DNA from 2 places in the Streptomyces sp. NPDC057616 genome. Region 1 is predicted to be linked to the other one. Evidence: predicted binding sites of a transcription regulator. Region 1 holds the regulator's gene; the other holds the start of a gene.
The links. The regulator HrcA, encoded in region 1, represses chaperone genes, less so after heat shock. The targets are predictions, from matches to a motif close to TTNGCACTCNGNNNNNCNGAGTGCNAA.

Region 1 (6,890 bases):
ATGCTGAGGCGAGGAGAGGCCGTACCGGTCCGCTGGGACGCGCCGGCCGGGATCGGCGTCGACGACACCCTGTGCCGCTCCGGGTGCGAGCGGGCCCTGTGGCGCTTCGCCCCGCGGAAGCTGCTGTGCGGGGAGGAGACCCGGCCGCGGGCGCCGCGAGGCCCCGCGCCGTCAGACCGGCGCCGTCACGAAGTCGATCAGCTCCTCGACGCGGCCCAGCAGCTCCGGCTCCAGGTCCTTGTAGGAGTCCACCCGCTTCAGGATCGCCTGCCACACGGCCCCGGTGTTCTCCGCGGGCCAGCCCAGCGCGCGGCACACGCCCGTCTTCCAGTCCTGCCCGTGCGGGACGCGCGGCCAGGCGTCGATGCCGACGGCGGCCGGCTTCACCGCCTCCCAGATGTCGATGTACGGATGGCCGACGACCAGGGCGTGCTCGCTGCCCACCGACTCGGCGATGCGCCACTCCTTCGTCCCCGGCACCAGATGGTCGACCAGGACGCCGAGCCGGGCGTCCGGGCCGGGGTCGAACTCGGCCACGATCGACGGCAGGTCGTCGACGCCCCCGAGATACTCCACGACCACGCCCTCGACGCGCAGGTCGTCGCCCCACACCTTCTCGACCAGCTCCGCGTCGTGCCGCCCCTCGACGTAGATGCGGCCGGCGCGGGCCACCCGCGCGCGTGCGCCCGGGACGGCGACCGAACCGGACGCAGTACGGGAGGGGCGGGCCGGGCCCGAGGACGGGCGCACGAGCGTCACCACCCGGCCCTCCAGCAGGAACCCGCGCGGCTCCAGAGGGAACACCCGGTGCTTGCCGAAGCGGTCCTCCAGCGTCACCGTGCCCGCCTCGCAGCGGATCACCGCGCCGCAGAAACCGGTGCCCGGCTCCTCGACCACCAGACCCGGCTCGGCCGCCACCTCCGGGACCGGCCTGGGCTTCTTCCACGGAGGGGTGAGGTCGGCGGAGTACTGGCGCATTCGGATGACGATAGGAGAACCGGCGGGCCGGTGGTCACGACACGCCGAAACGCGCCGCCAGCTCGTCCCGCTGGGCCCGCACGAACCGCGCGTCCACCACCGCTCCGTGACCGGGCACGTACAGCGCGTCCTCGCCGCCCAGCGCGAGCAGCCGGTCGAGCGCGGCGGGCCAGTGCGACGGCACGGCGTCGGACCCGGCCTGCGGTTCCCCGGACTCCTCGACCAGGTCGCCGCAGAAGACCACCTCGGGCGAGCCCGGCACCAGCACCGCCAGGTCGTGGGCGGTGTGGCCGGGGCCCACGTTCGCCAGCAGGACCTGCCGGCCGCCGCCCAGGTCGAGGGTCCACTCGCCGGAGACGTGGTGGCGGGGACCGGTCAGCGCGTCCACGGCCTCCTCGGCCGCCTGTGCGTCCAGGCCGTTGGCCACCGCGTCCGAGCGCAGTTCCTCGCGCGCCTGCCGCGCCTCGAACAGGGCGTCCATGCCCACCGCGCCGTACACCTGCGTACCGGCGAAGGCCGCCGTCCCGAAGACGTGGTCGAAGTGCGGATGCGTGAGGGCGAGATGGGTCACACGGTGACCGGTGAGCCGCTCCGCCTCGGTGCGCAGCCGTGTGCCCTCCGCCAGGCTGGAGCCCGCGTCGATCAGGAGCGCCGTGCCCTCGCCGACGACCAGGCCCGCCGTGCAGTCCCAGCGCGGAAGCCGGCAGCGCCCGACCCCGGCCGCCACCCGCTCCCACCCGAGCTCTTCCCAAGTCACCGTCATACGGCGACGCTAGCGGTACGGGCCGGTCCGGCAGGGACTGCCTTGCCCGGGGCGTACCCCACCGCCGTACACTGGGCCGGGGAACTCTGGCACTCGGATGGACAGAGTGCCAGGCGAAGCGCCCGGGGACGATTTTCTGGAGGTGTGCGCGATGCTGAGTGAACGACGGCTCCAGGTACTGCGTGCCATCGTCCAGGACTACGTCGGCACCGAGGAGCCGGTGGGCTCCAAGGCCCTGACCGAGCGGCACGGCCTCGGCGTCTCCCCGGCCACCGTGCGCAACGACATGGCGGCCCTGGAGGACGAGGGCTACATCGCGCAGCCGCACACCAGCGCCGGGCGCATCCCGACCGACAAGGGCTACCGCCTGTTCGTCGACAAGCTCGCCGGCGTCAAGCCGATGACCGGGCCCGAGCGGCGGGCCATCCAGAACTTCCTCGACGGCGCGGTCGACCTGGACGACGTGGTGGCGCGGACCGTGCGGCTGCTCGCGCAGCTGACCCGGCAGGTCGCCGTCGTGCAGTACCCCTCGCTGACCCGCTCGACGGTGCGGCACGTGGAGCTGCTCTCGCTCGCCCCCGCGCGGGTGATGCTGGTGCTGATCACCGACACCGGCCGGGTCGAGCAGCGCATGGTCGACTGCCCGGCGCCGTTCGGGGAGGCCTCGCTCGCGGATCTGCGGGCGCGGCTCAACAGCAGGGTCGCCGGCCGCCGCTTCGCGGACGTCCCGCGCCTGGTCGAGGACCTGCCCGAGGGCTTCGACGTCGAGGACAGGGGTACGGTCTCGACGGTGCTCTCCACCCTCCTGGAGACACTCGTCGAGGAGAACGAGGAGCGGCTGATGATCGGCGGCACCGCCAATCTCACGCGCTTCGGACATGACTTCCCCCTCACCATCCGCCCCGTGCTGGAGGCGCTTGAGGAGCAGGTCGTGCTCCTCAAGTTGCTTGGGGAGGCCGGAGATTCGGGCATGACCGTACGCATCGGTCATGAGAACGCCTACGAGGGACTCAACTCCACTTCTGTGGTGTCGGTGGGCTACGGTTCGGGCGGCGAGGCAGTCGCCAAGCTCGGCGTGGTCGGACCGACCCGCATGGACTACCCGGGAACGATGGGAGCGGTACGCGCAGTGGCACGGTACGTCGGACAGATCCTGGCGGAGTCGTAAGTGGCCACGGACTACTACGCCGTTCTAGGCGTGCGCCGCGACGCGTCGCAGGAAGAGATCAAGAAGGCCTTCCGGCGGCTCGCACGCGAGCTGCACCCGGACGTCAACCCGGACCCGAAGACCCAGGAGCGGTTCAAGGAGATCAACGCCGCCTACGAGGTGCTCTCGGACCCGCAGAAGAAGCAGGTCTACGACCTCGGCGGCGACCCGCTCTCGCAGGCGGGCGGCGGCGCCGCGGGCGGCTTCGGCGCCGGTGGCTTCGGCAACTTCTCCGACATCATGGACGCCTTCTTCGGCACGGCGTCGCAGCGCGGTCCGCGCTCGCGCACGCGCCGGGGCCAGGACGCGATGATCCGGCTGGAGATCGAGCTCGACGAGGCGGCCTTCGGCACGACGAAGGACATCCAGGTCGACACGGCGATCGTCTGCTCCACCTGCAACGGTGAGGGCGCGGCGCCGGGCACCTCCGCGCAGACCTGCGACATGTGCCGCGGCCGCGGTGAGGTCTCGCAGGTCACCCGGTCCTTCCTGGGCCAGGTCATGACCTCGCGGCCGTGCCCGCAGTGCCAGGGCTTCGGCACCGTGGTGCCCAGCCCCTGCCCGGAGTGCGCGGGCGACGGCCGGGTCCGCTCCCGCCGTACGCTCACGGTCAAGATCCCGGCCGGCGTCGACAACGGCACCCGCATCCAGCTCGCGGGCGAGGGCGAGGTCGGCCCCGGCGGCGGCCCGGCCGGCGACCTCTACGTCGAGATCCACGAGCTGCCGCACTCCACGTTCCAGCGGCGCGGCGACGACCTGCACTGCACGGTGACGATCCCGATGACCGCGGCGGCCCTCGGCACCAAGGTGCCGCTGGAGACGCTGGACGGCATGGAGGAGGTCGACATCCGGCCCGGCACCCAGTCCGGCCAGTCCATCCCCCTGCACGGCCGGGGCGTGACGCATCTGCGGGGCGGCGGCCGCGGCGACCTCATCGTGCACGTCGAGGTGCAGACCCCGAACAAGCTCGACCCCGACCAGGAGCGGCTGCTGCGCGAGCTGGCGAAGCTGCGCGGCGAGGAGCGCCCGCAGGGGCAGTTCCAGCCGGGCCAGCAAGGGCTGTTCTCGCGCTTGAAGGACGCCTTCAACGGCCGCTGAGCCACACCCGTCACGGCCGCCCGTACGCAGGGCACGGGCGGCCCGTACGAAGGGGACGGGCGGATTCGGACTTGTACGGAGGACGTGACAACATGCCGTCATGTCCTCCGCTCTGACCGATCTCTTCCCTCATCCGATCGTGCAGGCCCCCATGGCGGGCGGCGTCTCCGTGCCCCACCTCGCCCAGGCCGTGTCCGAGGCGGGCGGGCTGGGGTTCCTTGCCGCCGGGTACAAGACGGCCGACGGCATGTACCAGGAGATCAAGCAGCTCCGCGGGCTGACCACCCGCCCCTTCGGCGTGAACCTGTTCCTGCCGCAGCCCGACCACGCCGACCCCGGCGCGGTCGAGATCTACGCCCACCAGCTGGCCGGCGAGGCCGCCTGGTACGAGACCGAGCTCGGCGACCCGGACAGCGGCCGCGACGACGGCTTCGACGCCAAGCTCGCGGTACTGCTCGACAATCCCGTGCCGGTGGTCTCCTTCCACTTCGGCGTGCCGAGCCGCGAGGTGATCGACTCCCTGCGCCGCGCCGGGACCTTCACCCTGGTCGCCGCGACGACCGCGGAGGAGGCTCTCGCCGTGGAGCGCGCCGGCGCGGACGCGGTGATCGCGCAGGGCGTGGAGGCCGGCGGCCACCAGGGCACGCACCGGGACACCCCGGAGAACAACGGCGCCGGTATCGGCCTGCTCTCCCTCGTCGCCCAGGTGCGCGAGACCGTGAGCATCCCGATCGTCGCCGCCGGCGGCGTCATGCGCGGCGGGCAGATCGCCGGGGTGCTGGCGGCGGGCGCGAGCGCGGCCCAGCTCGGCACCGCGTTCCTCGCCACCCCGGAGTCCGGCGCCAGTGCCGTCCACAAGCAGGCGCTGACCAACCCTCTGTTCGTACGTACGGAGTTGACCCGCGCGTTCAGCGGCCGCCCGGCCCGCGGTCTGGTCAACCGCTTCATGCGGGAGCACGGCCCGTACGCCCCCGCCGCCTACCCGGAGGTCCACCACCTCACCGCCCCGCTGCGCAAGAAGGCCGCCGCGTCCGGCGACGCGCAGGGCATGGCGCTGTGGGCGGGCCAGGGCCACCGCATGGCACGCGAACTCCCGGCCGCCCGGCTGGTGGAGGTTCTCGCCGCCGAGCTGGACGCGGCCACGACAGCGTTGTCGGCCAAGGGGGACATGCGATGACCGCGCCCGTGTTCGTGATCGACTCGCTGGAGGGCGTGGCCGCCGGGGCGGTGGTCGAGCTGGCCGGCCCCGAGGGCCGCCACGCGGTCTCCGTACGGCGGCTGCAGCCCGGCGAAGCCGTGGTGCTGACCGACGGCCAGGGCCGGGGCGCGGCCGGCACGGTGGTGCGGACAGAGGGCAAGGACCGGCTGTTCGTCGAGCTCGCCGAGCTGCCGTTCGAGCCCGAGCCCGCGCCCCGGATCACCGTCGTGCAGGCCCTGCCCAAGGGCGACCGCGGCGAGCTGGCCGTCGAGACGATGACGGAGACCGGCGTGGACGCGATCGTGCCCTGGTCGGCCGCCCGCTGCATCACCCGGTGGAAGGGCGAGCGGGGCCTGAAGGCGCTGGCCAAGTGGCGTGCCACGGCCCGCGAGGCGGGCAAGCAGTCCCGCCGGCTGCGCTTCCCGGAGGTCGCGGACGCGGCAACGACCAAGCAGGTTGCCGCACTTCTGGCCAAAGCCGACTTCGCCGCCGTGCTCCACGAGGACCGGGCGTACTCCAGCGAGCCGCTGGCGACCGCGGAGCTGCCCGCCGAGGGCGAGATCGTGCTGGTCGTGGGCCCCGAAGGGGGTGTCTCGGAGCAGGAGTTGACGCTCTTCGAGGAGGCGGGCGCGAAGGCGTACCGGCTCGGGCGTAGCGTGCTGCGTACATCGACCGCGGGTACCGCGGCGACCGCACTGCTCCTCGGCCGTACCGGCCGCTGGTCCTGAACGCCCCAGGGGGAAACACCGTGGAACTCGCCCAGGTCAGGCTCCTCGTCAGCGACTTCGCCGCCTGCTACCGCTTCTACTGCGAGGTCCTCGGCCTCAAGCCGCAGTCGGGCGCGGCCGAAGGGCCGTACGAGAAGTTCAGCCCGGCCACCGGCTCGGCGGGGATCGCCCTGCAGGACCGGTCGATGATGGCCGAGGTGCTGAACGAGCTGGGCGACACGGCGACCGGCCACCGCTCCCTGGTGGTCCTGCGCGTCGACGACCTCGACACCTACTGCGAGCAGATCGCCGGCCGCGGCGCGACCCTGCTGCACGGCCCGTCGCCCATGACGGAGCGGATGCGGGTGGCCCACCTCAAGGACCCCGAGGGCAACCTGGTGGAGCTTCAGGAGTGGCTGCTGCTGCGCGGCTGACGTCGTGCGTTTCAGCCTGTCCGGCGTTTGAGGACGAGGCCCCTTCAGGGCCGATCCGGGGGCCTGGGGGCGAAGCCCCCGGAGGACGGCTCGAACGCGGGTCGCTCAAGGCACAGCCGCGCTTCAATGACTGTTTGCGCTCTACCGCCGGACGGCAACCGGTGGCAGGCTGCCGTCCATGGGGGCGTTGAGGCAGATCTGGCGGCGGCCGCGGGGACGGCGGGTCGCGGCTGCGACGGCCTGTGTGATGGCCGCCGTGGGCGGGGCCGTGGCGTGTGACCCCAACGGGCTGAACTCCGCGTCGGTGGCGTACACGACCGATCAGACCGCGACCGCGGCGCTGAAGGCGCAGCACGTCGACGTGCAGTGGCTCAGCTGCACCGCCAACTACGGCAACAACAACCAGGCGTCGAGCCAGGCACCCACGGCGAGCGAGACCACCATCGCCAACGTCGACTGCCAGGGCCAGACCAAGGACGGGCAGGACATCACCGTCACCGGCAAG
Region 2 (6,890 bases), on a different contig from region 1:
ACCCACAGGGCGCCCGCGTCGGGGCCGATCGCCGACAGGCCGGAGACGAGCCCGCCGCCGCCCCGCCTGGGGGACAGCGAGCCGTCGTCCCGCACCTCGTACGAGACCGGTCCGCGGTTGGACGCGACCAGCACCTGATGAGCAGCGGCGTGCACGGAAGCCATACGCCTCAACCTAGCCAGGCCCGTAAACGCTCAAACGTTTGGTTGCCCCTCGCGGGTGGACCGTATACGGCGTGTGACCGGCGCTCTCAGGCCACCTGGCGCTCTCAGGCCACCCGGCGCTCGGCGTACTCGGCGATCTCCGCCATCGGCGGACGTTCCTCGGTGTCCACGGAGTAGGTCCGCGGCTCGAAGCCGTCCTCGCCGCGCTCGAACTGGGTCAGCGACGGCCGGACGAGATGCCCGCGGGCCAGCCGCAGCTGCGCCGTGCGGTAGATCGCGGCGGCCATCCGGCCCAGCGCCTGCCCGTCCTGGTGCCGGTGCTTGCGCACCCCGACGTCGACCTGGGCGAGCGCGTCGAGGCCCACCAGGTGCAGGGCGTCGACGAGCATGCCCAGCTCCACGCCGTAGCCGACCGGGAAGGGCAGCTGCTCCAGCAGGCTGCGGCGGGCCGCGTACTCGCCGCCGAGCGGCTGCACGAAGCCGGCCAGCTGCGGCCAGTGCATGTTCAGCAGGGGGCGCGCCATGAGCTCGGTGACCCGGCCGCCCTGGCCCGCGGCCCCGGCGAGCGGGCGGTCGTACATGCCCTTGACCAGATCGACCTCCGGATCGGTGAGCAGCGGGCCCACGATCCCGGAGACGAAGTCGGAGGAGAACTCCCGCAGGTCGGCGTCGACGAAGCAGACGACGTCGCCCGTGGTGACGAGCAGGGAGCGCCACAGGACCTCGCCCTTGCCGGGCGCGGCCGGGATGCGCGGCAGGATCTCGTCCCGGTGCACCACTCGCGCGCCCGCCGCGGCGGCCACCTCGGAGGTGCGGTCGGTGGACCCCGAGTCGACGACGACGATCTCGTCGACCAGCGGGACCTGCTGCATGAGGTCGTGGCGGATGACGGCGACGATGTCGCCGACCGTCTCCTCCTCGTTGAGCGCGGGCAGGACGACGGAGACCGACTGGCCCGTGCGCTGCTTGGCGGCCAGCAGGGCGTGCAGAGGGCGGTCGGTCACGGACCAGGAGCGGGTGTGCAGCCAGCGCTCGACTTCTTCCAGCACGGTCGGCGGCTCCTCACTGTTGTCTCGCGTTACGGACGGCTCTCTCAACTGTCCTGGGCGTCGGTTACAGTCTTGAACAACGCCGATGACCATCGCATGTCCGGGGTCACCGCCGTTCACAACCGCATACCGCTCATCCAGAGGGGCAGAGGGATACGGCCCGATGAAGCCCCGGCAACCCTCCAGCCGGTACTCGTAGATCAGTGCTGATCGTTCCGCGAGGCTCCCCGGCTAGGGAAGGTGCCAAATCCGTCTCACGGCGAGATGCGTCGTGAGGAAGATGAGGAGAAAGGGCCTCGCCTCCATGGCTGCGCAGACTGCTGCAAGCACCACCGACTCCACGACCGTCGACCTCGGCCCCGCCGCCGCCCTGAGCTGCCGCGAGTGCGGGCACCGGGTGCCGCTCGGACCGGTCTTCGCCTGCGAGGAGTGTTTCGGCCCGCTCGAGATCGCGTACGACTTCTCGGCCTACGACGCCGAGGAGCTCCGCAAGCGCATCGAGGCGGGCCCCGCGAACATCTGGCGCTACGCGCCGCTGCTGCCGGTCCCCGCGGACGTGGCGGACAAGCCGAACATCAACCCCGGCTGGACCAAGCTCGTCAAGGCCGACAACCTCGCCCGCGAGCTGGGCGTGACCGGCGGCCTGTACGTCAAGGACGACTCCGGCAACCCGACGCACTCCTTCAAGGACCGCGTCGTCGCGCAGGCCCTGGAGGCGGCGCGCGTCTTCGGCTTCACCACCCTGTCCTGCTCCTCCACGGGCAACCTGGCCGGCGCCGTGGGCGCCGCGGCGGCCCGCGCCGGCTTCCGCTCCTGCGTGTTCATCCCGCACGACCTGGAGCAGGGCAAGGTCGTCATGGCCGCGGTCTACGGCGGCGAGCTCGTGGGCATCGAGGGCAACTACGACGACGTGAACCGTTTCTGCTCCGAGCTGATCGGCGATCCGGCCGGCGAGGGCTGGGGCTTCGTCAACGTCAACCTGCGGCCGTACTACGCGGAGGGCTCCAAGACCCTGGCGTACGAGATCTGCGAGCAGCTCGGCTGGCGGCTGCCGGACCAGCTGGTGATCCCGATCGCCTCCGGTTCGCAGCTCACGAAGATCGACAAGGGCCTGCAGGAGCTGATCAAGCTCGGGCTCGTCGAGGACAAGCCGTACAAGATCTTCGGCGCTCAGGCCGAGGGCTGCTCGCCGGTGTCGACGGCGTACAAGGCCGGGCACGACGTGGTCCGCCCGCAGAAGCCGAACACCATCGCCAAGTCGCTGGCGATCGGCAACCCCGCCGACGGCCCGTACGTGCTGGACATCGCGCGGCGTACCGGCGGCGCGGTGGAGGACGTGAACGACGAGCAGGTCGTCGACGCGATCAAGCTGCTCGCGCGGACCGAGGGGATCTTCGCGGAGACGGCGGGCGGTGTGACCGTCGGCGTGACGAAGAAGCTGATCGAGAACGGTGTGCTGGATCCTTCGCTGACCACGGTCGTCCTCAACACGGGTGACGGGCTGAAGACGCTGGACGCGGTTGCCGGTACGGGGCTGACCGCGACCATTCGTCCCAACCTTGAGTCGTTCCGTGAGGCTGGGCTGGCGTAAGCAGGTAGTTGTTCGTCTGCGGGCCGGTGGGGGCCGGTCGCGCAGTTCCCCGCGCCCCTGACGGGGTGTTGTAGCTGACCGGAGGTTTCACGTGAGCGTCAACGTTCGTATCCCCACCATCCTGCGCACCTACACCGGCGGGCAGGCCGAGGTCGCCGCCGAGGGTGCGACCCTCGCCGAGGTCATCGCCGACCTGGAGAAGAACCACACGGGTATCGCCGCCCGTGTGCTGGACGACCAGGGCAAGCTGCGCCGCTTCGTCAACGTGTACGTGAACGACGACGACGTGCGTTTCGAGCAGGGCCTGGAGACGGCGACCCCGGACGGCGCCGGCGTCTCGATCATCCCGGCCGTCGCCGGCGGCTGACGAACAGGTCGAGCGCCCCGATTATTACCGTCGGTAAGGTCGGTTACGAAGAGTTCATCGAATTGCCCCCTCCGTGAGAGAAGCGGAGGGGGCAATTCTGCATGGTTGAGCACGGTACAGTTGGGGAACCGGCTCGGATCTGCATGCCGGATGCATATGGCTTCTGACTTCTCGGGCAACGAGAAGTCGCCAAAGTGTGCAGGTTTTTTGCGTCTTATGCTCCTTTTGTGGGGCCCGACTTGCCCTGAATTCTGGTGAATTCTCAGTAAATTCCCGACCGGTCGTGCCCGGATTTCTCGTCCGATTGACCTGTTGCAGACGGCAGTTGGACAGATACATTCAGCCGCGGTCGACGCGTTCCGGCGCACGCCCCCAACCGTGGGGGGTGAGGTCTGACCCGGATTCGCGAAGTGCGGATCCGTGCAAGGGCCAGTAATAGGGGAGTTAGGCATGGCTCAGGGCACCGTCAAGTGGTTCAACGCGGAGAAGGGGTACGGCTTCATCGCGGTCGACGGTGGTGCGGATGTTTTCGTCCACTACAGCGCGATTCAGATGGACGGCTACCGCACCCTGGAAGAGGGTCAGCGGGTCGATTTCGAGATCTCGCAGGGCCAGAAGGGGCCGCAGGCGGACATGGTCCGACTGGCGACCAGCTGAAGCACGCGCCGGATCAACTGCAGCGACGTTCTTCCGTTCTTGATCGAAGGGTCCGCACCCTGGGTGCGGACCCTTCGGCATGCCCGGGCGGGTCGGGCCGGAGGTCGCGCCGGCCCATGGGGCGCCTGCCCGGACCCTGGGAGGCGCTTGCACTCTCATGGGCCGAGTGCTAATCATTGGCGTTAGCACTCTGAAGGTGAGAGTGACAAAGAAGGACCGGGTCGGTGAGGCCCGCAGGCCGGGTGGGGCAAGGAACCACGAGGCATGCGTGCCGTCCGTCGCGGGCGCGGGCGCGGTCCGAAGGAATCACCCCCAGTCCTGGAGGGACCACTTCACATGGCCAAGATCATCGCGTTCGACGAGGAGGCGCGGCGCGGCCTCGAGCGCGGCATGAACCAGCTCGCGGACGCCGTCAAGGTGACGCTCGGCCCCAAGGGCCGCAACGTCGTCCTCGAGAAGAAGTGGGGCGCCCCCACGATCACCAACGATGGTGTCTCCATCGCCAAGGAGATCGAGCTCGAGGACCCGTACGAGAAGATCGGCGCCGAGCTGGTCAAGGAAGTCGCCAAGAAGACGGACGACGTCGCCGGTGACGGTACGACCACGGCGACCGTTCTCGCCCAGGCCCTGGTCAAGGAGGGCCTGCGCAACGTAGCCGCCGGCGCCAACCCGATGGCCCTCAAGCGCGGTATCGAGAAGGCCGTCGAGGCCGTCTCCGGTGCCCTGCTCGAGCAGGCCAAGGATGTCGAGACCAAGGAGCAGATCGCTTCGACGGCCTCCATCTCCGCCGCCGACACCCAGATCGGCGAGCTCATCGCCGAGGCGATGGACAAGGTCGGCAAGGAAGGCGTCATCACCGTCGAGGAGTCCCAGACCTTCGGTCTGGAGCTGGAGCTCACCGAGGGTATGCGCTTCGACAAGGGCTACATCTCGGCGTACTTCGCCACCGACATGGAGCGGATGGAGGCGTCGCTCGACGACCCGTACATCCTGATCGCCAACTCCAAGATCGGCTCCGTCAAGGACCTGCTCCCGCTCCTGGAGAAGGTCATGCAGTCGGGCAAGCCGCTGCTGATCATCGCCGAGGACGTCGAGGGCGAGGCCCTGTCGACCCTGGTCGTCAACAAGATCCGCGGCACCTTCAAGTCCGTCGCCGTCAAGGCCCCGGGCTTCGGCGACCGCCGCAAGGCGATGCTGAACGACATCGCCATCCTCACCGGCGGCGAGGTCATCTCCGAGGAGGTCGGTCTCAAGCTCGAGAACACCTCCCTCGACCTGCTGGGCCGCGCCCGCAAGGTGGTCATCACCAAGGACGAGACCACCATCGTCGACGGCGCCGGCTCCACGGAGCAGGTGCAGGGCCGCGTGAACCAGATCCGCGCCGAGATCGAGAACAGCGACTCGGACTACGACCGCGAGAAGCTGCAGGAGCGCCTGGCGAAGCTCGCCGGCGGTGTCGCGGTCATCAAGGCCGGTGCCGCCACCGAGGTGGAGCTCAAGGAGCGCAAGCACCGCATCGAGGACGCCGTGCGCAACGCGAAGGCGGCCGTCGAGGAGGGCATCGTCGCCGGTGGTGGCGTCGCGCTCATCCAGGCGTCCACCGTCTTCGAGAAGCTGGACCTCGAGGGTGACGAGGCGACCGGCGCCAACGCCGTGCGCATCGCGCTCGAGGCCCCGCTGAAGCAGATCGCCGTCAACGCCGGCCTCGAGGGCGGTGTCGTGGTGGAGAAGGTGCGCAACCTGACCCCGGGCCACGGCCTGAACGCCGCGACCGGCGAGTACGTCGACCTGGTCAAGGAAGGCATCATCGACCCGGCGAAGGTGACCCGCTCTGCCCTGCAGAACGCCGCCTCCATCGCCGCGCTCTTCCTGACCACCGAGGCCGTCATCGCCGACAAGCCGGAGAAGGCCGCCGCGCCCGCCGGTGGCGGCATGCCGGGCGGTGACATGGACTTCTGATCGGCCACGGGGTTCCGGCCCCGGCTGATCAACGTCCTTACGGAGGGCGGCACCTCCTGCTCCGGCAGGGGGTGCCGCCCTTTCGTGTGCCCGACGTCGTGTGTCGGGCGTCACGCGGATGCTTCGGGCCGTCCGGGAATGTGAAGCAGCGCATAGGTGATTGCTTAAGGTGGTGCAACAATGCGTGCGCACATACCGACCGGTTAACTCAGCCCCCGAGGAGTACCCCACGTGACCGCCCCCGCCACCTCCCGCGCCGCCGAGATCCTCTCCCGGCCCACCACGATCAACGGCCTCACCGTCCCCAACCGCATCGTCATGGCGCCGATGACGCGCATGTTCTCCCCGGGCGGCATCCCCGGCGAGGACGTCGTGTCGTACTACGCCCGCCGGGCCGCCGCGGGCGTCGGGCTGATCGTCACCGAGGGCACCTACGTCGGCCACGAGTCGGCCGGCCAGAGCGACCGCGTCCCCCGCTTCCACGGCGAGGACCAGCTCGCGGGATGGCAGAGGGTCGCCGAGGCGGTGCATGCGGCGGGCGGCACGATCGTTCCGCAGCTGTGGCACATCGGCACGGTCCGCAACCAGGGCGACGCCCCCTACCCGGACGCCCCCTCGCACGGCCCCTCCGGTCTGCGCGTCACCGGCGTCGAGGACGCCACGCCCATGACGCAGGCCGACATCGACGCCGTCATCGGCGCGTTCGCCGAGGCCGCGGCCGCCGCCGAGCGCATCGGCTTCGACGGCGTGGAGCTGCACGGCGCCCACGGCTACCTCCTCGACCAGTTCCTGTGGGCGGGCACCAACCGCCGCACCGACGCCTACGGCGGCGACCGCGTGGCGCGGGCGACGTTCGCGGCGGAGATCGTCGCGGCGGTGCGCGAGGCGGTCTCGCCCGAGTTCCCGATCCTCTTCCGCTACTCGCAGTGGAAGCAGGAGGCCTACGACGCCCGGCTCGCCGAGACCCCGGAGGAGCTGGAGGCCATCCTCGCGCCGCTGGCCGCCGCCGGCGTCGACGCCTTCCACGCCTCCACGCGCCGCTACTGGCTGCCCGAGTTCGAGGGCTCCGACCTCAACCTGGCCGGCTGGACCAAGAAGCTGAC

Region 2: groL (chaperonin GroEL) is a predicted target of HrcA. The motif match lies at 3,975-4,001, and genes of this name have one in related genera.

What each region holds. Positions count from the first base shown of each region.
Region 1 covers NZ_JBHVGU010000021.1:119,967-126,856, reverse strand. The annotation lists gene ACFU97_RS26175 (DUF3097 domain-containing protein) at 172-978, opposite strand; gene ACFU97_RS26170 (MBL fold metallo-hydrolase) at 1,013-1,741, opposite strand; gene hrcA (heat-inducible transcriptional repressor HrcA) at 1,893-2,909, shown strand; gene dnaJ (molecular chaperone DnaJ) at 2,910-4,046, shown strand; gene ACFU97_RS26155 (nitronate monooxygenase) at 4,147-5,223, shown strand; gene ACFU97_RS26150 (16S rRNA (uracil(1498)-N(3))-methyltransferase) at 5,220-5,972, shown strand; gene ACFU97_RS26145 (VOC family protein) at 5,993-6,385, shown strand; gene ACFU97_RS26140 (hypothetical protein) at 6,564-6,890, shown strand, end outside.
Region 2 covers NZ_JBHVGU010000004.1:141,103-147,992, forward strand. The annotation lists gene ACFU97_RS06035 (trehalose-6-phosphate synthase) at 1-164, opposite strand, end outside; gene ACFU97_RS06040 (glucosyl-3-phosphoglycerate synthase) at 269-1,213, opposite strand; SAM riboswitch class I at 1,344-1,500, shown strand; gene thrC (threonine synthase) at 1,518-2,804, shown strand; gene ACFU97_RS06050 (MoaD/ThiS family protein) at 2,896-3,171, shown strand; gene ACFU97_RS06055 (cold-shock protein) at 3,622-3,828, shown strand; gene groL (chaperonin GroEL) at 4,165-5,787, shown strand; gene ACFU97_RS06065 (NADH:flavin oxidoreductase) at 6,019-6,890, shown strand, end outside.